Regions from separate parts of the Paenibacillus sp. Soil724D2 genome, predicted to be linked through region 2. Evidence: riboswitches for the same ligand, from Rfam matches in the RefSeq annotation. Region 2 holds a riboswitch; the other holds the start of a gene.

What was found. A riboswitch is a leader RNA that binds a small molecule or an ion and turns the genes downstream of it on or off. The one in region 2 is predicted to bind S-adenosylmethionine.
Positions count from the first base shown of each region.
Region 1: another riboswitch for S-adenosylmethionine. It lies ahead of metA (homoserine O-acetyltransferase MetA); the one in region 2 lies ahead of ASG85_RS12070 (hypothetical protein).

Region 1 is NZ_LMRY01000034.1:90,150-99,993, reverse strand. Features, by position in the region: gene tyrS (tyrosine--tRNA ligase) at 1-49, shown strand, start outside; gene corA (magnesium/cobalt transporter CorA) at 125-1,060, opposite strand; gene ASG85_RS24655 (hypothetical protein) at 1,363-1,590, opposite strand; SAM riboswitch class I at 1,836-1,964, shown strand; gene metA (homoserine O-acetyltransferase MetA) at 2,076-3,020, shown strand; gene ASG85_RS24645 (aminotransferase class I/II-fold pyridoxal phosphate-dependent enzyme) at 3,056-4,225, shown strand; gene ASG85_RS24640 (trans-sulfuration enzyme family protein) at 4,222-5,394, shown strand; gene mqnC (cyclic dehypoxanthinyl futalosine synthase) at 5,532-6,668, shown strand; gene ytxC (putative sporulation protein YtxC) at 7,167-8,108, shown strand; gene thrS (threonine--tRNA ligase) at 8,533-9,844, shown strand, end outside.
Region 2 is NZ_LMRY01000010.1:36,256-46,099, reverse strand. Features, by position in the region: gene ASG85_RS12105 (hypothetical protein) at 118-756, opposite strand; gene ASG85_RS12100 (GyrI-like domain-containing protein) at 934-1,482, opposite strand; gene ASG85_RS12095 (cell wall hydrolase) at 1,757-2,395, opposite strand; gene ASG85_RS12090 (HAD family hydrolase) at 2,649-3,113, opposite strand; gene ASG85_RS12085 (toxic anion resistance protein) at 3,462-4,601, opposite strand; gene ASG85_RS12080 (vWA domain-containing protein) at 4,624-6,312, opposite strand; gene ASG85_RS12075 (hypothetical protein) at 6,325-7,062, opposite strand; SAM riboswitch class I at 7,367-7,496, shown strand; gene ASG85_RS12070 (hypothetical protein) at 7,596-8,126, shown strand; gene ASG85_RS12065 (glycosyl hydrolase family 95 catalytic domain-containing protein) at 8,411-9,844, opposite strand, start outside.

The DNA of each region.
Region 1 (9,844 bases), on a different contig from region 2:
TATTATTCAGGTAGGGAAACGGAAATTCGTTAAGGTTAAGTTGATTTAAACGTGATGAAAAGGGCTCCTTGATAGCAGCATTCTGCTCCAAGAAGCCCTCACTCTTTCTACGATCAAAAAGTATCTATAGCCATTCTTTTTTACGAAATAATATATACATGCCTATGCCCAATGCACCCATGAATGCCAACACAATTTCATCGCCATGAGCCACATGAAGCCCGAGAATGTTATCAAAATTCATTCCGAACACGCCGGTAATGAATGTCAAAGGCATGAAAATCGTCGAAGTTGCTGTGAAAACGCGCATGATTTCATTCGCGCGGTTAGCGACGCTAGACTGATAGGCTTCTCGTAAGTTGCCCATGAGATCGCGCAGCGTATCAAACGTATCCACGATCTTTACGGCATTTTCATAAATGTCTCCGAAATATTTTTGCAGCTGATGGTCAATCAGTCTAAGCTCTTTCTTGCCAAGTGTTCCAATGACATCTCGCTGAGGAACCAGCACTTTTTTGAGCCATAAAATCTCTGAACGAAGACCGATAATTTCATTCAAATGCGACTTCTTCGTTGCCACCAGGATGTCTTCTTCCAGCTTTTCAATCTTGGCCTCGATACGGTCACCGACCGCCACATAATTATCGACGACAAGATCGACCAGATGGTATAGGAAACGATCAGCGCTGTTTACTTCCTCTTCCCAGAGAAAAGGTTTCAAAGCTCGAAGTTCATTAATTTTTTGTCTAGTAACGGTAATAATGACATGTTTGCTTAGAAATAGATTAAGTGCGCGAAGGAAAATTTCTTCATCATCAAATCGAATACTATTAATAACAATAAAATAATGGGAATCGTAGAACTCAATTTTGGGACGTTGTTCCTCTTCGCTTAAGCAATCCTCCACGGCCAAATCATGGAGATGGAACAAAGGTTGAAGGATCTCTAAGTCCTCTACCCCTGCATCAATCCAATAAAAGCCTCTTTCTGGAGGTGTTAGGGCGACAGTCACGTCATCAACCAACGTAAAAATGCCATTCTGAACCCACCGTGTTTTCATCTGATCCACCCCTTTGAATGGAATCAGCCGGTTAGTTCATCATTTAGAGCAAGGCTCCGGATGAAGGAATAACCGACTGCATTCCTACACTATTAAATTGTTTAAGATCCTTGCAGGTTCTACTCCTCGGTTCTCCGTCCAAACGTATGCCCTCCTTTTTCGTCCGTGTCGAATACTTGTCTAGTATAACCCTTCATATATCACGTTTCAAGCCATAAAAGTTTGCAGAAACTGGTAAAGTGTTGTTAAGATAAAGTATGGGAATAACGGTCAGTCGGTGTCAAAAAAATAGCCGCCATGACTCACATGGCGGCATTTAAAATTTTATTTTTAATTTCTTTGTAAATCTCAATTAATTCAGGATCACCGCGCTGCAGCAATTCTTCTTCACTGTTTGCACCGTAGATACGGCATAACAGGGCAGCAGCATCCTCTGCTTGCTGAATGGTTGGTTTTGTGGTTTCAATCAGAGTGAAAAATCGGTTTAATGAAGCAAAAGCGGAAAAGTTATCGATCGTTTGGGTTGACATAGGTGACCTCTTTTCATGAGATATGATTTATAAGTAGAGTGTTGTTATATATATTAGTGTTTTAATATCATATAACCCGTTTTTTAGATGGCTTAAACATTATTATTTGAGACATTTTGTATCAACCGTATCCTAAGGGGACAAACCGCTGCAAATTCTTTGCCCTAATTTCGCTTGACAAGTGTTTCATGCCTTGACTTTGGATGAATTTATAGTATGATAATTTTAATCGCATACGTTACATTTTCTTATCAAGAGTAGGTGGAGGGACTAGCCCTATGACACCCGGCAACCGACAAACCTTTGCAAGCAAAGGGACGCACGGTGCTAATTCTTGCGGAAACGCTGTTTAAAGCGAATCTGGGAGATAAGAGAAGGACATTGACTTTGATTTTCCATGGCCTTTCTCTGATTCCAGAGAAGGTCATTTTTGCATTTATTACCCATTTTCATCCATTTAAAACTAATGAAGAGGAGTGAACAGGATGCCGATCAAGATTCCTGACAACCTGCCTGCCAAAGAAATTTTAAACCAAGAGAACATCTTCACCATGGACGAATCCGTCGCGTATCACCAGGATATACGTCCACTTCGAATTGCTTTATTGAATCTGATGCCGACCAAAGAAACGACGGAAACGCAGCTGCTGCGCTTAATCGGGAATACGCCATTGCAGGTGGAATTCGTGCTTCTGCATCCTAAAACTCATACTTCTAAGAACACTTCCGTCGAGCATTTGGAAATGTTTTATAAAACATTTGACGATATTAAAGATGAAAAGCTGGATGGCATGATTATCACGGGTGCGCCTGTCGAACAGATGGAATTCGAAGATGTGAATTACTGGGAGGAATTGACGCAAATCCTGAATTGGAGCAAGCACAACGTCACTTCTACCTTGCATATTTGTTGGGCCGCTCAAGCGGGCTTGTATCATCATTTCGGTGTACGAAAGTTTGCACTCGAGAACAAGATGTTTGGTGTATTTCCTCATACTGTTCAGGTACCGAATACAAAGCTGCTGCGCGGCTTTGATGAAGTCTTTCATGTACCGCAATCGCGTCATACGGATATTCGTCGTGAAGACATTGAACAATGTCCTGATTTGGAAATTTTATCGGAATCTGAGGAGTCTGGTGTTTATATCGCCGCAACGCGAGATGGGAAGCATATTTTCGTAACAGGACATTCGGAATACGATGCTTGTTCATTAAAATGGGAGTACGATCGGGATGTGAGTAAAGGGCTTTCAATTGATATCCCCAAAAATTATTACCCAAATAATGATCCGAGCAGACTGCCATATAACACTTGGAGAGCGCACGCGAATCTTCTATTTTCCAATTGGTTGAACTACTACGTATATCAAGAAACACCATTTGAACTGAATGCTAACATCAACGAAAGCTTGGCAAGCTCACAATTGTAATTCGAACCCATACCCCTGAGGAGGAACTCCCTTTGTTGAAAATCGAAAGTCGTCTCGCTCAAATTGGCTCTATTGAAGAACCTGTTACTGGAGCTATCAGCTTCCCAGTCTACCAGGCTACTGCGTTCCGTCATCCGAAGCTTGGGCAAAGTACAGGATTCGACTATGCACGTACGAAAAGCCCGACACGCAAGGTGCTCGAAGATGCAATTGCTCAGCTGGAGTCAGGAGATGCGGGCTTTGCTTGTTCCTCAGGAATGGCTGCGCTGCAGACTATTTTTGCTTATTTCAGTCAAGGAGATCATCTGATTGTTTCCTTGGATTTATATGGCGGTACCTACCGTCTGCTTGAGAAAATCATGTCGCGCTTTGGTGTGACCGCTACGTATGTAGACACGAATGATTTAGATGGATTGGAAGCGGCTTATCAATCAAATACCAAAGGGCTTGTCATTGAGACACCGACGAATCCGCTGATGATGATTACAGACCTTGAGCTTGTGTGTACATGGGCTCGTAAAAAAGGCATCGTATCAATTGTCGATAACACCTTGTTAACACCGTATCTGCAACGTCCTATTGAGCTTGGTGCTGATATCGTCATTCATAGCGCCACCAAGTATCTCGGCGGTCATAATGACGTGCTCGCTGGACTCATCGTGACCAAGGGCAAAGAGCTCTCCGAGCAGATGGCTTTCCTGCACAACTCCATTGGTGCCGTGCTTGGACCGCAAGACAGCTGGCTACTTATGAGGGGAATGAAGACACTTGCGCTGCGCATGGAGCGTCATGAGCAGAATGCAACCGCAATCGCTAAGTTCTTATTGGAACACCCGCTCATCGGTGAAGTTTACTACCCAGCACTTGAAACGCACCCTGGTTATGCGATTCAGAACAAGCAGTCGAGTGGAAACACAGGTATTTTCTCCTTTAAAGTAACGGATGCGAGACTGATTGAACCGATTCTTCGTCATATCGAGCTCATTGCTTTCGCCGAAAGCTTAGGCGGTGTTGAATCACTTATGACCTATCCGGCTGTGCAAACACATGCGGATATTCCGCTTGAAATTCGTCAGCAAATCGGTGTAGATGACCGTCTTTTACGCTTCTCTGTGGGCATAGAGCATATTGATGATCTGATTGCGGATCTTTCAAATGCTCTCAGTAAGGCGCAAGCCGAATTGGAAGGAGATTCGCTATCATGAGCCATCCACAAGATAATAAACGTAAGCCGCATGGCAAATTTGCAACGAAGCTCATTCATTTCGGTGGAGAGATCGATGAAGCAACAGGGGCATCCAGTGTGCCTCTGTATCAAGCCTCAACCTTTCATCAAGCCGACTTAGAAGTCTCACCGGAGTATGACTATACCCGTTCCGGCAATCCAACCCGTCAAGCTTTGGAAGACTATATTGCATTACTCGAAGGAGGTACACGCGGATTTGCTTTCGCCTCGGGTATGGCAGCTATTTCATCAGCCTTCATGCTTTTATCGCAGGGTGATCATGTCATTTGTACCGAAGATGTTTATGGTGGTACTTATCGCCTGCTGACAACGATTATGAATCGTATGGGCGTTGAGTCGACATTCGTTGATATGACTGATATCGCTCAAGTACGTGCAGCACTGCGATCTAACACAAGAGCCGTATTTATCGAGACACCTTCGAATCCGACACTCCGAATTACAGACATCGCCGAAGTCGCTGCTTTTGCTAAAGAGCATGATTTGCTTACGATGCTGGATAATACGTTTATGACCCCTTACCATCAGCGGCCAATCGAGCTGGGTATTGATATTGTGCTGCATAGCGCAACGAAGTTCCTGGGCGGACACAGTGACGTTCTGGCTGGGCTGGCTGTAGTTGCTAACGACAGTCTAGGGCGCAGAATGAAACAAATTCAGAATGGCATGGGGAACGTACTAGGCATTCAAGATTCTTGGCTGTTGATCCGTGGGATGAAAACCTTGCAGGCTCGTATGGAAATGTCCGAAACTAGTGCCCGTAGACTGGCAAATTGGCTTTCAGAGCAGCCTGATATTGATGTTGTTTACTACCCGGGACTTCCGAACCACCCTCGTAGAGACGTTCATGAAAAGCAGTCTTTAGGCTATGGAGCGGTTGTTTCGTTCGATGTTGGTTCCGGAGAGAAAGCGAAAAAGCTATTAAGCAAAGTGCGTATTCCTCTCGTTGCAGTAAGCCTGGGCGCAGTGGAGAGCATCTTGTCCTATCCGGCTATGATGTCGCATGCCTCGATGCCGAAGGAAGTTCGCTTACAGCGCGGCATTACGGACGGTCTTGTACGGTATTCGGTAGGTCTTGAAGATATCGAAGACATTATTGAAGATTTGGAACAAGCCCTCCGCGGTTAGACCTCCATGAATTCGAAAAATAGTCATATTTGAAATGGAATACGCCTTGGTAAAAGCAGCATATTGCTGCTTTTTTGGCATGAATATGGTACGATGAGTGGATACAAGCTTTCAGAAAGTAAAGGAGTGAGTAGCCTATGAAACCGATTGATCGCATTTTAAATAAAGCACAGTCAGGCGGACGAATTGATGTAGAGGAATGTATTACGCTGTTCGAATCCGATCAAATAGAAAAGATTGGCGACACCGCCAACCAGATTATGAAGAAATGGCATCCCGATCCCATAACGACCTTCGTCATTGGGCGGAATATTAATTATACGAATATTTGTGATGTTTATTGCAGATTTTGCGCGTTTTACCGTCCACCCGGTTCATCAGAAGGTTACGTATTGCCGGATGAAACCATTTTCCAGAAGATCCAAGAGACTCTGGATGTAGATGGAACCGAAATCCTCATGCAGGGCGGCACAAATCCGAATCTTCCATTCAGCTATTACACGAATATCCTTCGAGAAATTAAGAAGCGTTTTGATATTACGATGCATTCTTTCTCGCCAGCTGAAATTATGAAAATGAAAGATGTTTCAGATGGTTTATCTTTAGAGGAAGTCGTTCGTCAATTGCACGAAGCAGGACTCGATTCTTTGCCGGGTGGCGGAGCAGAAATTCTGGATGATCGCACTAGACGTAAAATTAGTAAGCTAAAAGGGTCATGGCGTGATTGGATGGACGTTATGCAAACCGCTCACAAAATTGGTATGCATACAACGGGTACTATGGTTATTGGTTTTGGCGAATCTATGGAAGAGCGCGCGCTTCACATGCTGCGCATCCGGGATGCGCAAGATGATGTTCTGTTCCAGAAGCTAAATACACCAGGCTTCCTAGCTTTTATTCCGTGGACATTCCAACCGGATAATACGAATATGAAGGCAGAGAAAGTAACGCCTGAGGAGTATTTGAAGACGTTGGCGATTAGCCGAATTATGCTCGACAACATTCCTAACTTCCAATCGTCATGGGTGACGATGGGACCTGAAGTGGGCAAACAAACGCTGAGCTATGGCTGCAACGACTTTGGAAGTACGATGATTGAGGAGAACGTAGTCTCCGCGGCGGGTACAACCCACAAGGTCAACGTTAACTCCACGCTGCGAATCATTCGCGAAGCAGGTAAAATTCCAGCTCAGCGGAATACGAAATACCAAACATTGCGTGTGTTTGATGACGAGTCGCTTGTTATTGATAAAGATTTCGTGATGCAAAACTAATAATGTAATTTTGGAGAGCAGCTGCGGCTGCTCTCTTTTCGTTTTAAATGCACATGCATTTACTTGGACAAGTTATGAAAAAATTAATGTTATTTTCATGTTTGTTTCTGAAAAAGGAGTATAATCGAAGTAGTTCACAATTTAGACAAAAATGATAGGAGTGATTCTTGTGAAACTATTCAAAAATTTTCTTCAAGGATTTTTTTATGCTTTTGTCTCAATTGGTGCACTTCCGTTCTTGCTTGTAAAAAGTATTTTTGAATCATACTTAGGATAATGGCAGAAGGCGATTAAAATGTCGTGATGCAAAACTAGCTAATAAATACAAAAAAACGCTTCCAACTTGGACGCGTTTTTTTACTTGCGAGATTGGAATATATTCACTCAAGATTTGATGAAAAATAGATGATTGGAAATGGCAAATTGTTCGTTGTATATCTGATTCCTATCGACCATATACTCTTAGGAGGAGGACGTATTGATGAAGGGAGTTAGCCTATGGAACTGTTTGCCATTGTTGTAATGAATGCCGATGAGGCCTATGTACGTTCGCTAAGCGCTCAGATAGAACGTGAGCTGCAGCTTTTACATATCGCTGAAAGTGGAGTAACTGCCCCATTTGATCTACATGATACACATGCGTACATTCGAATAGAAGTGAGGATGAATGAAAGAGAAATATCTTCTGTTCACAAAGAACTAAGAGAAGGACTGGCTGTCGTTTTGGCTAATCATATCATCGCAGAGAAGGAATCGCTTATCTTGCGTGATTTGATTGTTAAAGAATTTAAATATGAAGCCATAGATGATTTGGAAGCCATTGAAGGGTACTGCAAGCAATCCATGTGTGCGGAGGCGGTCATTGAGGAATTGCCTATTTTGAATGGCAGCTCAGCAAGACAACGCCGCAAACAAATGTTATCGGAGCAGCTCGTGCAAACTCTAGAGGAAACTCCTCGGTTAAGCTTAGATGGCTTCCTTAAATTTCGCTTACAGGATTATACGGAGGAGCTGCGAGAGATAGCTGAGTATGCCATCGATGAATTCATGATGGATCGCCAGTATCAAGAATTTATATCTCTGTTGCAGTACTTCGTTTATATTCAGGAAGCCAAGATCCCAGTTGCTCATCTTATACATAAAGGCGGGCATGAGTTTGTCATCCTGAATGATCAGCTTGAACTCATAGACGCGAATGAATTCGATACAACCTTTAAGCTGGAAGTACTTGAAAAAGATATTAATTTCGAGGACATGATTGTTAGCACACTCATTACGGTATCTCCGGCAAATATCTACATCCATACACGAGATCCCGAATTAACGATCATCAAGACGATTAGACAAATATTTGAAGATCGAACAACGGTTTGCTCCTATTGTCGAACTTGTGACATCTTCTTGGGCGAAGCCAAGAAACAAGATCAACTGTCCCCTTGACCTTGAGCGAAGAGGCAATTATAATAGTGATCGAAGGCGTTAATATCAAAGACATGAACTTTCTGCAAGAACTGCTCAGAGAGAGGAGACTAGGCTGCAATCTCCTTCAGCTATTCAGATCGTTTACCCCTTTGTAGCCGTATTGTGGAATTCGACCTGACTTGCAGGATCGTTAGTATACAATACCGGAGTCATTCCCGTTACCGAATGCTGATGAGGATTCGCCTTACCCCTGTGGGCATGCAGCGAATCGAACTAGGGTGGAACCACGAGCTGAGCGCACTCGTCCCTTTTGGGATGCAGTGTGCTTTTTTGCGTTCAAAAAATGAAACAAAAGCGGAAAGACTTTGAGCGTAGCTCAAAGATCCCAAAGCGGAGAGACTTTGGGCTACGCCCAAAGATCCCAATATTAGGAGGAACAAAAATGGTTGTACAAGTGAAATTACCAGATGGAGCGGTTAGAGAGTACGCAGTTGGAACGACCATTGAGCAAGTGGCGGAATCCATTTCATCCGGACTGAAGAAAAATGCGATTGGCGGCAAAGTTAACGGGAAATCTGTGGATCTGTCGTTCTCTTTGGAAAATGATGCAGACGTAGAAATTCTAACGCTCGACAGCGAAGCGGGATTAGAGATGTATCGTCACAGCACAGCGCATTTGATGGCACAGGCGATTAAACGTATTTATGGTGAAAAAGCGGTTAAATTAGGGATTGGACCTGTCATTGAAGACGGATTTTACTATGATATCGATTTGGACACACCGCTTAATCCCGAAGATTTGGTGAAAATCGAGAAGGAAATGGAACGTATTTCCGGTGAGAACCTGGCGATTACTCGCCGCGTTGTTTCCCGTGAGGAAGCGATTCGCATTTTCACTGAAATGGAAGATCCGTTTAAGCTGGAATTGATTCGTGATCTGCCGGAAGACTCGGTACTTACGATCTATGACCAGGGTGAATTCTTTGATTTATGCCGCGGACCGCATCTGCCATCAACTGGCCGAATCAAAGCGTTCAAATTATTGAGCGTTGCTGGTGCTTACTGGCGTGGAGATGCGAAAAACAAAATGCTGCAGCGTATTTACGGCACTGCTTTCCCTAAGAAAGCGCAGCTGGATGAGCATTTGCATCTTTTGGAAGAGGCTAAGAAACGTGATCACCGTAAGTTGGGAAGAGAGCTTAAAATGTTTGCTTTTTCACGTGAGGTTGGGCAAGGGTTACCGCTTTGGCTGCCAAACGGTGCTAAATTGAGACGTACAATGGAACGTTATATTGTCGACCTGGAAGAACGTTTGGGTTACCAACACGTTTACACGCCAGTTCTCGCTAATGTTGAGTTGTACAAAACATCCGGCCACTGGGATCATTACAGCGAGGATATGTTCCCGAAAATGGTGATGGACAACGAGGAGCTTGTTCTACGTCCAATGAACTGTCCACATCACATGATGGTTTATAAAAGCGATATGCGCAGCTACCGCGATCTGCCGATCCGGATTGCTGAGCTTGGAACTATGCACCGTTATGAAATGTCAGGTGCTTTAACAGGTCTACACCGTGTTCGTGCCATGACACTGAATGACGCTCATATTTTCTGCCGTTTGGATCAAATTAAAGAAGAGTTCTCCCGCGTTGTGAACTTGATTCGTCAGGTTTATGCGGATTTCGGAATTACAGAGTACCGTTTCCGTCTTTCCTATCGGGATCCTAAGGATACAGAAAAGTATTTCCAAG
Region 2 (9,844 bases):
ATTTTGTGTGGAATGGCTTTAGTTTAACGGCCTGTTGACAAAAAAAGGCCCCTAAACCGGAAGCCTAACATTGGTGTTATTGAACAAACGTTATCCGTTAGCTTAAAATTTTCGCGTTTATTGATTGATGAGTTGAGGAAAAGAAACGGTTTTTGTTTGAATATCCAACATTCGAGTTCGTACATCGTTTTTAGAAACGAAAATAGCATCTCCATTTTCATCAAAGCAGTATGCAATTGGTATGGATACATCACTATCGCTGAATGAGCCGTCGGCGTGACTCGTACCAATAATCATAGATTTATATGTAACAGCAATCTTTTTTGCTTCATTTATCCATTCGTCGAACTGTTCCTCACTGAACATTCCTACACCGATTGGATGGACAATTAGGTCAATAGCAAGAGCATCTTCATTCTTCACTCCTTGTTTGACCAATTCATCACAAAGTATGTGTCCTATCTTTAGACCCTCTACCGACTTAAAAATCGTCTGGCTGTACTTAATCCGATCCAAAACGATATCACCAGAGCGGTTAATAATTATGGCTCTATCCTTTGGATTGTCGTTTAGCCTTCTATGTCCTCCAATTAATATCTTGTTATAATTCTTTGCTAAAATACATGCTTGTTCCACATTTTCATTCAAATAACCTTCTGGAAAGATTACAACATCAGCGAAAGGATTATTCCGCAGTTCGGTCTCAAGTTGAACTATGTTCTTCTCAAATTTTGGTTGGATGATTAGAAATTTCATATGAACCCCCTAAAATTATTACTACTTCAATATCCTTAAGAAAAATCCCTTTGATTATTCAACTAATCTGCCGTAGCGGAATAGGCCGCCGAGTGAATCACCGGCAACCTTGGTAGTAATTCCGTTTAGTTCAATGACACGTTGAATATATTCCAATCCGTCCATATTCGTCGTGCATTAAAATCCCGACTTCTTGCGCACCGGGTATAACATCGTAAAGTCGAATGTTTCGATTTCCGTATAGGGGATTGTGAGAGCGTTCAACGGTTCAAGTGGAACCGTCTCCATCCCAAATACTCCTTCGCGCCGATCGAGCTCATAATCGGGCGACTGCTCTAGCCACGCAAACATCGCATCATATACACGCCACATGTGTACCTCATTCCCGTATACGCGGGCGCTTACACAGAGCCCTCCGCATACCTCCAGAGTCTCAATGCCATCAGGTACATCTCCGAACTCGTGAACCGCCAGCCCGACCCAGAGCGTATCGACTTGCTTGCTCCACTGCTCCTGTGGAATGAACACATACGCAGAGGGCCCATCAGTTAATCTCGCATCCTCAAGGGGGACCTGCGCTGTAAGCGTGCTCCACGCAACCCGCGTCCCGCTCTTGTCAGGTGTCATCCCTGTCCGTACTGCCAATGCTTTGATCGGCGCCACCTCAACTAACTCAACAGCTATCGACTTCTGCAAAATACCCTCTCCTCTCTTACGATTATCCATGATGAAGACATCCTGTTAATATATTTCGCAATTTTCCAGAAAAAACCTTTTTTATGAATAAGATTAGGCTATCCTGCCCATTCACAACAGGCCACCGAGTTTATCACCGGCAGATTAATTTGTCGCTGCATCTCCTGTAACAATATCTTTGGTACTTAATTTTTCTTTTTTTAAATGTTCAAGAAATACGAAAATGGTTATTTTAATACAAAAAGAGGAGTTGCTGCTAAGCAACTCCTCCGGATATACGCGACTTTTGTCGTTATATCTAGGCTTAAAAGGTAAATACGTGATTGCCAATAGTAATCTTGGCAGTTCTTTTTTTGCTCCAAGATGCCTGGGCAATATCAGGATTATAAAAATATAGTGCCCCAGTTGTTGGATCCAAACCGTTCAAAGCGGCCATTGCCGCGCGGTAGGCTGACGAATTTGGTTTAAGGTTAAACTGGCCATCTTCAACGGCTGAAAATTGACCTGGCTGATGAATAACCTCAGTGATGGAATCAGGAAATTTCTCGGACTGAACTCGATTAAGAACGACAGCCCCCACAGCTACTTGTCCTAAAAAGGACTCCCCTCGAGCTTCGGAATGAATGATTCGCGCCATTTCGTCCAGAACCGACTGTTTGGGTGAAATCGTTTTATTTAGTTTAGAAAGAGTTAGGGAATCGGCTTCACCATCAACTGACAAGCCATAACTGGCTTGAAATTTCTTTACCGCATTCTTAGTTTGGATACCGTAATAACCGGTAATTCCTGTTTTAAAGTAACCCAGTGCGCTTAATCGTTCTTGTAAATCCAGTACTTGGTCACTTTGTGTGCCCTGACCTAACGATTGCGCACCGACCGGTGCGGCCATCCCCATTACACCAAGGGAACAGACGCAGATAAGAGCCTGTAGTTTCTTCTTCATGTTTCAAGATAACCTCCTCTTCCTTTTACGCGCCGCACAGGCAACGACATGCAGCATTACAAATTTAGGGGTGTTGATCCGACTCAAGATGTCGCCTTACACGCTCGAAAATAGGGAACAGCACCAGGCTGTCCCTATAAACTTCGGGAGAAATACCTGTTAAGGGTCGCAAATCAAAAAAAGGAGCTCTCCAAATAATTTGTGCCCCCTAAATGTAGCCATTAACTCTCGTACTGCGAAATAAACAAAATGGTTATTTTCTGAGCGTTGGAATGAGCCGATGATGCATTAACAACAAATTCAATCCATCAATTATGTCTGTGACGACTATTTTACTACTCATTAATGTCGCCGTTGCACAGCCTTCTTGCCCTATTACTGCGATTGAAAGATCGGCTTCACGAAACATTAGTTCATCGTTTACCCCGTTGCCCAAAACAACCACACCTGGTGAAATCGTACGAACAAATCTTCTTTTCTCCTCTCGTTGATCATCCTGACCGATAACATGCAGCTCTACGGGTAGTCCCTCACATTCTCTAGCGGCACTACCGTTACTATCAGCGGTTAATACATGGATCTTAAGTAATTTCTCTAATCCTAACAGCTTCTCCCTAACATTAGGTAAGATCAGTCCGTCTAAAGCAATCGTTCCATTAAAATCTAAAACGAGATGATTAATTAGTAGGTTTTCTTGCCCAGGAATAAGCAGATGCATAGCGTCTCACCTTTCGCTTTCTCATTTTTTCATTTTAAACTTATACATATCAGCAGAAAACAAGATGTAAGCCTTCAGCTATCAAGCAACTTCTCAGATAAATCTATTTTCCTATCCTCCTTCATGACAAGGCACCACCTGAATAATATCCTAATATGAATATACTTTTTTCGGATTCTTAAGATAATCTGCCAGTCAGCGGGGAAAAGACAGCCGCTTGATGTCGGCTGCCTTCACTTGGTGTTGTATTAAGCTATAGTTTCCCGGTATTCTTTTGCCTATTCTTTTTCAAACTAAGTGATCCCACAATAATAATAGCTAAACCAACACTTTTTTAATACCGCGCTCCTATATGGATAACTGGCTGCCCTTCTCCAGACGCAATATTTGCTTTTCGCCGATATCAGCCAAATTCCGGAACTCATTGATTGTTTCGCGCATTTTTGGCAGAGCCTCCTGTTTATAGGAACTAATCGAGTCCAGAGCAGAAATTACATCTGTAAATGCTTGTTTTAGAGTATCAACTGAAATGTTGGATTCAATCGATTTCTTATGAATTTCGGTTCCTTGTTCGTTCAGCATACGCGAAGTAGCAGTTATTAGATTGCTAGTTACTTGGTTCAAGAGCTCAACTTTTTTCAAAGCGATATTTTGATTGTACAGGGCGCTGGCAACCATTACAGATATCTTCAATGCGGAAATCGTTACGGTCTTTGAGCGATCTACAACCCGCATCATCTGCCTATTGTTCCGTATAACCAGTTCCATTGCCATAATGCCCTGTTGGTTTACAACCAACATCTCTTGCAAGTCCATAACCCTCTGCCTTAAAGGGAAAAGGATTTCCTCCGTAATAAACCGAATCTTTTCTGGATCTTCATTCCGTATCTTTGCCGTTTCGATTTGTACCTCAATGGATTCATCCATCAGTGCTCCAAGCTGAATTTCCTTTCTAAGTTTCTTGGATAATTCACGCAAGGATTGTTGTTCGAATTCCAGTGTGGTGTTGTCATTCTTGAGTGTGGACTTTCCCTTATCTAAAGAAACGATGATTTCTGCAATAATACCGTCTGCCTTTTCATATTTAAGGAAGTAGCTCCGAATAGGGCTGAAGAACTTACCAAGGATGCCGGTTTTGGCGAAATCAACAAGGCTTGGGTCCAAATCTTTGATTTGTGTGTGCAGGTCTGCTAATCCCTTGGCTACTTGCCCGCCATCTTCGCCAGCTTTTGAAAGATTACCGACCGACACTTGCAGTAACGCATTTTTAGAGGAAGACAATTTCATTGTATCTACACCGAATGTATCGATCGATTGTAGAATTTCCCTCCGTTTGTCGAGCGAATCAAGTTCCAATGACATGATCGTAGCTACATTAGAGTCAGCAATCTCTTTCAACTTGGCAATTTCCTCGGGAACCGGCTTAATCTCATGTTCGATCACTGCTTTAATTTCTTCAGGATTGGCTATTTCCAATGTGAATGACATGTGAATCCCCCCTCGATTTGAATTACATTTGGACGTTGAACAGGTTGCCGAGTTTATACACCACATCGTCAGTGTCTGCATTGATGCTTGCAGCTTCGTTGATACTAGAAATGCTTTCGAGGGCTTTGATGTTTGCGTTATAGCCAATCGTATAAATGGGGACTTTATAGATTTCGACTAATCCCTTTATGTCCTTGAGAGAATGCCCTTCGTTTGTCTCGCCATCGCTCAATACAAAAATGATTGGCTTCATGTTCGGATTAACAGCCAATTCGTCTTGAATCATCTTTAAGGCAACAATAATACCGTCAAAGGTTGACGTTCCACCACTCGCCTGGAGGCTATTGACCGCGCCGACGAACATGGATTGCTGATTTGTGTCGTACTTTGCGATCGGGAGTTTGATTGTTACACCACTGGAGTACGAAACCAAGCCGATGCTGTTGTCTTTGCCCAAGTATTTCTGCCCCTTGAATAAGGACTCCTTGAGTCGATTGAGCGGCGCCCCCGCCATGCTTCCCGAAACATCCGTTACAAATACCGCGACAATTGGTTTGGTGCCATTCTTCTTTTCTTTCCATACTTTTTGAGCAGAAGCTAGAAGGTTACCATCAACAGGTGCGAGTTCAGACTTGTAATCTTCGAGGCCGTTAAAGCCCTTTTCTTTCGCTGTTTTTTGGTATTTCTCTTGTGTTACGAATTCAGCAAATTTCTTTATTACATCGAGTTTATTCTGTGGCAGGTCCCCTAATGCATAGAGTGGGCTATCATGTCTAACACCAAATGGTGTGAACACATAGCTACCTTTAAGATCCGCCGCGTTGACATATGTCTGATACTCCAATACAAACCCGTCTAGAGCGCCAGACTTGGCAGCTTCACGCATTTGGATTGTTGTGGACGCGGTGAATGGTACATTGGATTGGAAATTCTCGAATCCTTTAACCGCTTTCTCCCCCAATATGTTGGAGCTGTCGAAGGTGTTCAGAGCAGTAACGAGAAAGTTCAGGCCAGTAGAGCTGGCGAATGGATCGGTATATCCCATTGCGAACTCGTTATTGGAAATTGCTTCTGTGATGGTTTTGATATTCACTGATCCGTACTTCTCTACCAGAGCATCATGTTTTGCCTTTGAAATGACGATCCCCGGTACGTTTCCTACTAAACGCTTCGTAATTAGCTGAGTCTTGATGCCATTTGCCTTTACGATTTCTCCCCATAACTCGTTGGATGGAGTGAATGCGTCAGGAATGTATTTATGGGATTTGATATAGTCCGTTGCAGTACCTGAAGCAATATTACGTATCTTCACGGAAGCTGGTTTGCCGTTTACTTCAATCTTGGCTTGATTGAACTCCGTTGCCACTTCGGTTAACCAACCATCAACGCCGGTTCCCGACTTTTCTGTAGAGGAGAAGATCTCAACAAAATTATCTGTTGTACTTCCCACTGTTATTGGAAACTTCGAGATATCCGGAAGCGTTTCAGCTACATCAACCGGATTAAGGTCTATCTGTCCCTTTAAAGGCTTATCCGTGGCAATAGATATATCGGAGTATAGTTCAGATAAACGTTCTCCAGCATTTTCAGCTGCAACTTGAACACTAGATTTCCCAAGATTTGCAGTCAGTTTCACACCTGCATACACAAGTCCGAATGCTAAAACAATGATAATACCCGATAGGAGGAACAAACCTCTCTTATTTTTCATCGAAGTCACCTCTTATTCCTTATAGTGTTTTGTTTGTTTTATCAACGAGTCTATTTCTTGCATGCACGGCATCTGCTCTATGTCAGCAAGTTCTAAACTGTCCAATCGTGAGATTTCCATTAAAAGTTTGTCTATTTTCAACAAAATTTCTTCGTTTGTACCGAGAGAATCTTTAACGAACGATAGGAACTCGTTATACACCATCATCTTTTCTGCGATGAGATCTGAAGGTAACCTCGACGATTCCTTGAGCATAACAATCTTGTACTCGTTCTCATCGAATACATGCATTCTGCCCAGTATGCTGCGAATGTTGAGATAGAACAAATTCTCGACTTCTTGCGCCACGGAAGTGAATTTCTTATAAGTGAGTTCATTAGGATCAAACCTTTGATTTAAAAGTCCTAACAGGGTCTCCATTCTTTTTCTAAGGCGCTCTAGCTGCCGAAGGGCTAGCCCAATATCGCTCTGCAATGTTTTGACTCCTTTATAATGAGTAAGGGCATCTATATATTCATTGTGAGTCCTGATTTCTTTCACTGGTTTCACTGACGGCAGCTTGAATATCAACATGTTGGTCGCGTACGATAGAGCGAGGATACTGGCAAAAATGATTGTCACACCTGAAGCAGTTTCAAGAGCACTACCGCCGATCTCTATCCCTATAATCCCAGGTGAAAGAACCGCGATATTAAAAACCACTACACATAAGATGATTACGATAAGTTTTAAATGATTTTTGCTTAGCAATTCTTACACCCCCCTCGTTTCGAATTACGATTAATTTGCTTCTCCCGCCTCGATTACTACCTATATATATATTAGCGTCATGTGCTCACATGATTATTTCGAACCGTTTTGTGCTGATTATCAACGGTATTCCATTCGGACTCATACCTTCAATAGTTACTGCAGATGTATCCTTGCACGCTGTAAGTTGACAAATATGTTTTGAAGGTCAAAAATCCAGCAAACTAACGGATTTGCTGGGTGTGAAATCCCTTGACATCAGAGTGCTTTATAGTATTATAAAAATAATCGAATATGTTGAATTTTCTTATCAAGAGTAGGTGGAGGGACTAGCCCGATGAAACCCGGCAACCGACAAACCTTTGTTAATCAAAGGAATGCACGGTGCTAATTCTTGCGGAAACGCTGTGCAAAGCGAATCTGGGAGATAAGAGTGAGGATATGACTTTGAGTTCTTATGACCTTTCTCTGATTCTAGAGAAGGTCATTTTTGCTTTCATGAACTAATTTAACTTGTTTAAAGGAGGGACAGGATGCCGTTCACGATTTCCGACAATTTTACGATGGATGAAACTGTTGAGTATCACCAGGATATTCATCCCCTTCGTATTGCATTGCTAAATTTGAAAAATTCGGCGATTGGTCTTGAATTCTTGCAGCAGTACAAGATTTCCCGAATAGAATGTTTTCGATTTGACAGTGAGCTTACAGAAAAGCTGCAACTTGGAGACAAGACAGATATTTGCGGGCTAATTGCTATTACCACAAATACAGGATCAGTTGGCTTAAGGGAATTTGCGATCCCTTGTAAAACCCTGAAATACGATTTGACTATGTGGGTTGCTCTTTTTCAGCGAATGAAAGGTCTGAACTTAGTGGAATGTATGAACTACACTCAACTAAACCAAGAGGCATGGGGACCCGTGAGATTAGAATTAATTGATTCGGCATTAATGGATCTATTTGGAAAAGTTGTACTGACATTAAATGACAACAAGGATAAAAGATATATCTGGGATCGAACATACTTATTTGACCATACGCAAGCGTACATCTCATTTTAAGAGAAACATAATCATTTCAACCAAAAATAAAATAAACCTTGATATATCAATCTATTGATTCCTCTAGGTTTATTCATAAGGTCTCATGGGGTCAAAAATTGGATTACTCCCTCCCTCCCGTTTTGTTTGACAATCATTCTGTATTTGAATAGTACAGTTTCACCTACGGTCTTATTCAATCGTCAGCTATAGACTGATGATAACCAAAAAAGACACCCAGAATGAGGTGTCTTTTTCCAATCCTTGTGGCCCTTTTATCCATGGTTATTGCACACAGGAAACATTCAATGTTCTTGAATGGTCAACGGATTCAATGAAATCGTATATCGTTTTCCTGTCACAGTTAGAAATTCACTCCTAATCAAAGCATCGATCTGAACGCTGCAAAGCCCTCCAAAATGAGAATAAATCTCTGCTTGAACAATTTCGCCCTTATTCCAACTTATGTTCACCTCGAATCCTCCGCGTGCCCTTAAGCCTTTAACGAAGCCTGTCGGCCAAGCATCAGGTAGAGCGGGAAGCAAGTGAAGGTAACCTTGATGGGATTGCAGCAGTAGTTCAGCTATTCCTGATGCTGCGGCAAAATTGCCATCAATTTGAAACGGGGGGTGAGCATCAAACAGATTCGCATAAATACCCCCAGTTTGGTAATTTTCCGTATCATCTTTAACGAGCCTTAGCAGATTGGTAAGAAGGCCTAGTGCCCGGTTTCCATCTCCAAATCGAGCCCATAATCCCACTTTCCAGCCGAGACTCCATCCCGTCCCCTCATCTCCGCGCCTATTCAGGGATTGCTGCGCTGCAGTATATAGCTCCGGTGTTGTATGCTGTGTCAACTGACGGCCAGGATAAACGCCGAATAAATGGGAGATGTGCCTGTGATGCTTATCTTCGTCCTCGAAATCCTGGGACCACTCCTGAAGCTGGCCATATTTGCCGATTTGCATCGGAAATAATCGACTTCGCGCATCGTCCAATTCTTGGCGGAAGTCAGCATCCATTTGCAAAATTTCTGATGCTTCCATACAATTCGTAAACAAATCCCAAATGATTGACAGATCCATGGTGGCTGCTACGCTAACGCCGGCTTTTCCTTCTGCGGTCACAAATTTGTGTTCTGGAGAAGTAGATGGCATGGTAATCAATCGGCCAGACCCATCATCTACCAACCAATCCAGGCAAAAAAGCGCTGCTTCTTTCATAATAGGATAAGCATAATTACGCAGGAAAGTGTCATCTTTGCCAAATGCATAGTGCTCCCATAAATGCTGTGTTGTCCACGGTCCCCCCATCGGCCATAAAGCCCAAACAGGATCACCTTGACCATAATCACCGACAGGTGAGGCTTGGCACCAAATATCCGTATTATGATGTGCCGTCCAGCCACGAGCCCCATAATGTACATCTGCCGTTTTCTTTCCATTCTGCGATAATCTTCCAATAAAACTGAGAAAAGGCTCATGGCATTCCGCAAGATTGCAGGTTTCTACCATCCAATAATTCATTTGTGCATTGATGTTAAGCGTATAGTTGCTGCTCCACGGCGGCCGTATTTCTTTATTCCAGATGCCCTGCAAATTAGCCGGTTGTGTGCCTGGACGAGAGCTAGCAATCATCAGATAACGGCCATAATGAAATAAGAGCTCTACCAGACCGGGATCCTTGGCCCCATATTCGGATATCCGCTCCTCCGTCGATAAATCGGCTGGCGCTATGGT